DNA from 2 places in the Streptomyces sp. NPDC056373 genome. Region 1 is predicted to be linked to the other one. Evidence: riboswitches for the same ligand, from Rfam matches in the RefSeq annotation. Region 1 holds a riboswitch; the other holds the start of a gene.

Evidence for each region. Region 1 has a riboswitch for S-adenosylmethionine ahead of ACFCXS_RS13550 (aminotransferase class V-fold PLP-dependent enzyme). Riboswitches for the same ligand answer to the same signal wherever they lie in the genome.
Region 2: another riboswitch for S-adenosylmethionine. It lies ahead of thrC (threonine synthase); the one in region 1 lies ahead of ACFCXS_RS13550 (aminotransferase class V-fold PLP-dependent enzyme).

The regions. Positions count from the first base shown of each region.
Region 1 is NZ_JBHJPX010000005.1:462,499-465,682, reverse strand. Features, by position in the region: gene ACFCXS_RS13560 (cytochrome bc complex cytochrome b subunit) at 1-7, shown strand, start outside; gene trpD (anthranilate phosphoribosyltransferase) at 144-1,208, shown strand; SAM riboswitch class IV at 1,294-1,410, shown strand; gene ACFCXS_RS13550 (aminotransferase class V-fold PLP-dependent enzyme) at 1,542-2,909, shown strand; gene ACFCXS_RS13545 (Lrp/AsnC family transcriptional regulator) at 2,942-3,184, opposite strand, start outside.
Region 2 is NZ_JBHJPX010000017.1:156,314-159,497, reverse strand. Features, by position in the region: gene thrC (threonine synthase) at 31-1,317, opposite strand; SAM riboswitch class I at 1,336-1,492, opposite strand; gene ACFCXS_RS31905 (glucosyl-3-phosphoglycerate synthase) at 1,673-2,617, shown strand; gene ACFCXS_RS31900 (trehalose-6-phosphate synthase) at 2,691-3,184, shown strand, end outside.

The sequences.
Region 1 (3,184 bases):
CCACTGATCACTGCTTCGCCACGCCACACAAGGGCCCCGTCCGACGCTCGGACGGGGCCCTTCGCGGTGCCCCGGGCTGGATAGGGTGGACCCCGTTGAGACTCTCGTCCCGTAGAGCGGGACGCCTGACCCTGGAGCGGCTTATGAGCGCTGTGACCCCCGCTGGAGGCGACACCGCGGCGGGCCGCTCCTGGCCCCTGCTGCTGAACGGCCTGCTGGACGGCAGGCACCTGAGCGCGGACGACACCGCCTGGGCGATGGACCGGATCATGCGCGGCGAGGCGACCGAGGCGCAGATCGCCGGGTTCGTCGTGGCTCTGCGCGCCAAGGGCGAGACCGTCGAGGAGATCAACGGCCTCGTCCGCACGATGTACGAGCACGCCAACGTGATCGAGGTGCCCGGGGCGACGGTCGACATCGTCGGCACCGGCGGTGACGGCGCCAAGACGGTCAACATCTCCACGATGTCCTCCATCGTCGTCGCCGGCACCGGCGCGAAGGTCGTCAAGCACGGCAACCGCGCCGCGTCCTCGGCGTCCGGGGCCTCCGACGTGCTGGAGAAGCTCGGCGTCAATCTGGAGCTGCCGCTGCACCGGGTGACGGAGGTCGCCGAGGAGGCCGGGATCACCTTCTGCTTCGCGGTGAAGTTCCACCCGGCGCTGCGCCACGCGGGCGCCGCCCGCGGCCAGTTGGGCATCCGCACGGTGTTCAACGCCCTCGGCCCGCTCACCAACCCGGCCCGGGTCCGCGCCCAGGCCGTCGGCGTGGCGGACCCCCGTATGGCGCCGATCGTCGCGGGCGTCTTCGCCGAGCGCGGTAACTCCTCCCTGGTCTTCCGGGGCGACGACGGCCTCGACGAGCTGACCACCACGGCCACCTCCCGGGTGTGGACCGTCCGGAACGGCACGGTCACCGAGGAGGCCTTCGACCCGCGTGACGTGGGCCTCTCACTGGTCCCCGTGGAGGCGCTGCGCGGCGCGGACGCCTCCTACAACGCCGAGGTCGCCCGGCGGCTGCTGGACGGCGAGACGGGCCCGGTCCGCGAGGCGGTCCTGCTGAACTCGGCGGCGGCGCTGGTGGCCCTGGAGCCCACCACCGCGCCCCTGGCCGAGCAGATCGCCGCCGGGATGGCCAAGGCGGCCGAGTCGATCGACTCCGGGGCGGCGAAGCGCACGCTGGAGCGCTGGGTGGCCGCGAGCAACGCGTAGCGGACCCCGTAGGCGAAGGGACCGGCGTCCCGCGATCCGGACTCGGGTTGCGGGGCGCCGATCTTTTCGCGTACGTTCCTGAACAGGTCATGAGTGACAGTCATGAGGCCCCGGCCGACTGTCCGGCAACCCTCCGTCCGTGGCGGGGTGCCCCGGGTGAAGACCGGGCCGCAGGCAGCGAGGTCTGTGGCAAGCGCGTGACGAGGAGTCTTCCGTGAACCAGCGAATGCGATAGGGCCGCAGAGCCCCGCCTCCGCATCCCCTTTCCTTCACCCCCGCTTGAGCCGGACGCGCTCGCGGGCGGATTCCACCTGCCTTCACGGGAGTTCCGTCATGTCTGTCTCCACCCTTGCCGCCGCCCAGTCTGTTTGTGCCCCGCTGCCCGTTCTGGGGCGAGACGTCACCGTTCCGCTCGTGACCGGTGGTGAAGTCACCTACGCCGCGCTCGACTACGCCGCCAGCGCCCCGGCGCTCCAGCGGGTCTGGGACGACGTCGCCGCCTACGCGCCGTACTACGGCAGCGTGCACCGCGGTGCCGGGTACCTGTCCCAGCTCTCCACCGACCTGTTCGAGAACGCCCGCCGGACCGTCGCGGAGTTCCTCGACTGCCGCGAGGACGACCAGGTCGTGTTCACCCGGTCCACCACCGACTCCCTCAACCTCCTCGCCGCCGCCCTCCCCGCCGACTGCCAGGTCTTCGTCTTCGAGACCGAGCACCACGCCTCCCTGCTGCCCTGGCAGGACACCCGGGTCACCTACCTCGACGCCCCGCGCACCCCCCGGCAGGCCGTCGAGACCCTGGAGCGCGCCCTCGCCGACCGGGACCCCCACGGCCCGGCCCTCGTCTGCGTCACCGGCGCCTCCAACGTCACCGGCGAGCTGTGGCCCGTGCGGGAGCTCGCGGCCGCCGCGCACGCCCACGGTGCGCGGATCGTGCTGGACGCCGCCCAGCTGGCCCCCCACCACCCCGTGTCCGTCGCGGACCTCGACGTCGACTGGGTCGCCCTCTCCGGGCACAAGCTGTACGCGCCCTTCGGCTCGGGCGTCCTGGCCGGCCGGGCCGACTGGCTGCGCGCGGCCCGGCCGTACCTCGCGGGCGGCGGCGCCAGCCGCAACGTCAGCCGGCGCGAGGACGGGGGAGTGGACGTGGAGTGGCACGACAGCGCCGCCCGCCACGAGGCCGGCTCGCCCAACGTCATCGGCGCCTACGCCCTCGCCTCGGCCTGCAGGGCACTGGGCGAGGCGGGCTTCGACACCCTCGTCGCCCGGGAGCAGCACCTGGTCCGCACGGTGCGCGACGGTCTCGCCGACGTCCCCCAGGTGCGGTTCCTGTCCCTCTTCGGGGACGACGCGCCGCGCGTGGGCGTGCTCTCCTTCGTCGTCGAGGGCTGGAACAGCTCCCACTTCGCCGCCGCCCTGTCCGCCGAGTACGGCATCGGCGTACGGGACGGGCTGTTCTGCGCCCACCCGCTGCTGCGCACGCTGCTCGGCAGTGACCCGCAGGCGCAGGGCGAGTGCGGGTCGCCCGAGGCCGCGCCCGGGGAGAAGTCGCTCAACGCCATCAGGGTCAGCTTCGGCGCCGGCACGCCGGACGAGCACGTGGAGCGGTTCGTGCGGGCGGTCAGGGAGCTCGTGACGGACGGCGCCAAGTGGAGCTACCGCACGCAGGACGGCCGCTGCGTGCCGGACACCTCCGCCTGAGCGGGTCGCCCGAGGGACCGACGGGGGGCGGACTAGTTGTCGAGCCCGATCGAGAACGCCGCCTCCAGGTCGTGCTGGGAGTACGTGCGGAAGGCCACGTGCGTGTCGGTTCCCTCCACCCCGGGGATCTTGCTGATCCGGCCCGGGATGACCTCCGCCAGGTCCTCGTGCTCCCTGACCCGGACCATCGCGATCAGGTCGTAGGTGCCGGTGACGGAGAAGACCTCGCTGACGCTGTCCAGCGCCGCGATCGACTCGGCGATCTCGGGGATCCG
Region 2 (3,184 bases), on a different contig from region 1:
CAGCCCCCACCGGCCCGCAGCGAACAACGATCAGACCAGCCCGGCCTCACGGAACGAGTCCAGGTTGGGCCGGATGGTCGCGGTCAGCCCCGTCCCGGCCACCGCGTCCAGCGTCTTGAGGCCGTCTCCGGTGTTGAGCACGACGGTGGTCTTGGTGGGGTCGAGGGCCCCGCTCTCGATCAGCTTCTTCGTCACACCCACCGTCACCCCACCCGCGGTCTCCGCGAACACACCCTCGGTCCGCGCGAGCAACTTGATCGCCTCGACGACCTGCTCGTCCGTCACGTCCTCCACCGCACCACCCGTCCGCCGCGCGATGTCCAGCACGTACGGCCCGTCCGCCGGGTTGCCGATCGCGAGGGACTTGGCGATGGTGTCCGGCTTCTGCGGCCGCACCACGTCGTGCCCGGCCTTGAACGCCGTCGACACCGGCGAGCACCCGAGCGCCTGCGCACCGAAGATCTTGTACGGCTTGTCCTCGACGAGCCCGAGCTTGATCAGCTCCTGGAGCCCCTTGTCGATCTTCGTGAGCTGCGAGCCGGAGGCGATCGGGACGACCAGCTGGTCCGGGAGCTGCCAGCCGAGCTGCTCGCAGATCTCGTACGCCAGGGTCTTGGAACCCTCGGCGTAGTACGGCCGCAGGTTGACGTTGACGAAGCCCCAGCCCTCACCGGCCGGGTCGCCGATCAGCTCGGAGCAGAAACGGTTCACGTCGTCGTAGTTGCCCTCGATGCCGACGAGCTCGCCGCCGTAGATCGCGGCCATGACGACCTTGCCCTGCTCCAGGTCGTGCGGGATGAACACGCACGAGCGGAAGCCGGCGCGGGCCGCCGCGGCACCCACCGCACCGGCGAGGTTGCCGGTGGAGGAGCAGGAGAGCGTGGTGAAGCCGAAGGCGCGGGCGGCCTCCAGGGCCTGGGCGACGACGCGGTCCTTGAAGGAGTGCGTCGGGTTGCCGGAGTCGTCCTTCACGAACAGCTTGCCGGCGTCGACACCCAGCTCGCGCGCGAGGTTGTCGGCCTTGACCAGCGCGGTCCACCCCGGGTTGATGTTCGGCTTGTCCGCCACGTCGGCCGGGACGGGCAGCAGCGGGGCGTAGCGCCAGATGTTCGCGGGGCCCGCTTCGATGCGCTTGCGGAGCTCTTCGGTGTCGTAGGCGGAGAAGTCGTAGGCGATCTCCAGCGGACCGAAACACTCCTCGCACGCGAAGACCGGGCCGAGAGGCACACGGTGGCCGCACTCGCGGCAGCTGAGCGCGGCGGCGGGGCCGAGGTCTACGGTGGATTCTGTGGTGCTTGCAACAGTCTGCGCAGCCATGTGAGGCGAGGCCCTTTCTCCTCATCTTCCTCACGACGCATCTCGCCGTGAGACGGATTTGGCACCTTCCCGAGCCGGGAGCCTCGCGCATGTGGTCGCCAGTGACCTACGAGTACCGACTGGAGGGTTGCCGGGGCTTCATCGGGCCGTTTCCCTCTGCCCCTCTGGATGAGCTGTATGTGGTTGTAGGCGGCGGGTGACCCCGGACATGCGATGGTCATCCGCCTTGTTCAAGACTGTAACCGACGACCAGGACAGTTGAGACAGTCGTCCGAACCGCGAGATGACTGTACCCGTCAGCCGCTACCGCGGCGGGCAGTCCGTCCCGCAGAGAACACGCAAAGGAGCCGCCACGGTGCTGGAAGAAGTCGAGCGCTGGCTGAGCGCCCGTTCCTGGTCCGCGAACGACCGCCCGCTCCATCAGATTCTCGCCGCGAAGCAGCGCACGGGCCGGACGGTCAGTGTCGTGCTGCCCGCGCTCAACGAGGAGGAGACGGTCGGGGACATCGCCGCCGTCATCCGTCACGACCTGATGCGGCAGGTCCCTCTCGTCGACGAGCTCGTCGTCGTCGACTCGGGGTCGACCGACCGTACGTCCGAGGTGGCCGCCGCCGCGGGCGCGCGGGTGGTGCACCGGGACCGGATACTCCCGCGCCTGCCCGCCGTGCCCGGCAAGGGCGAGGTGCTGTGGCGTTCGCTGCTCGTCACCCGCGGGGACATCGTCTGCTTCGTCGACGCGGACCTGAAGGACTTCTCGTCCGACTTCGTCACGGGGATCGTGGGCCCGCTGCTCACGGACCCGGACGTGGACCTGGTGAAGGCCATGTACGACCGGCCGCTGGCCGGCGCGGCCGGGCAGGGCGGCCGGGTCACCGAGCTGATGGCGCGCCCGCTGCTCAACATGCACTGGCCGCAGCTGGCGGGCTTCGTGCAGCCGCTCGGCGGCGAGTACGCGGCCCGCCGCTCGCTGCTGGAGCAGCTGCCGTTCCCGGTCGGGTACGGCGTGGAGCTGGGCATGCTGGTGGACGCCCTGCACCTGGTGGGCCTGGACGCCCTCGCCCAGGTGGACGTGGGGGTGCGCAAGCACCGGCACCAGGACGGGCAGGCGCTGGGCCGGATGGCCGCCGCGATCTACCGCACGGCCCAGCTGCGGCTGGCGCGCGGGCATCTGATCCGGCCGTCCCTGACGCAGTTCGAGCGGGGCACGGACGGCTTCGAGCCGCGGACGTACTCCGTGGACACCGAGGAGCGTCCGCCGATGGTGGAGATCGCCGAGTACCAGGAGCGGAGAGCGGCCTGACCGGGGCCGTTTTCGGCCGGGCGCGGCAGATCCGCACGTTTGAGCGTTCGGGGGCCGGGCTAGGTTGAGGCTTATGGCTTCGACGAACGGTGCTGCGCAGGTGCTGGTGGCCTCCAACCGGGGTCCCGTCTCGTACACGGTGGGCGAGGACGGTTCGCTGGAGGCCAAACGGGGCGGCGGCGGGCTGGTCTCCGGGCTCTCGGCGATCGGCTCCGGCGCGGACGCGCTGTGGGTCTGCTCGGCGCTGTCCGACGGCGACCGGGAGGCGGTGCGGCGCGGCGTCGGCGAGGGCGGCGTGCGGATGCTGGACATCCCGGCCGACGTGCACGCCGACGCGTACAACGGCATCGCCAACTCGGTCCTGTGGTTCGTGCACCACATGCTCTACCAGACACCGCTGGAGCCGGTCTTCGACGCGGAGTTCCGGCGCCAGTGGGCGTCCTACGAGGCGTACAACCGGGCGTTCGCGGAGGCGCTGGCCGAGGAGGCCGGGCAGGGCGCGGCGGTCGTGGTGCAGGACTACCACCTGACGCTGGTGCCGGGCATGCTCCGCGAGCTGCGGCCCGA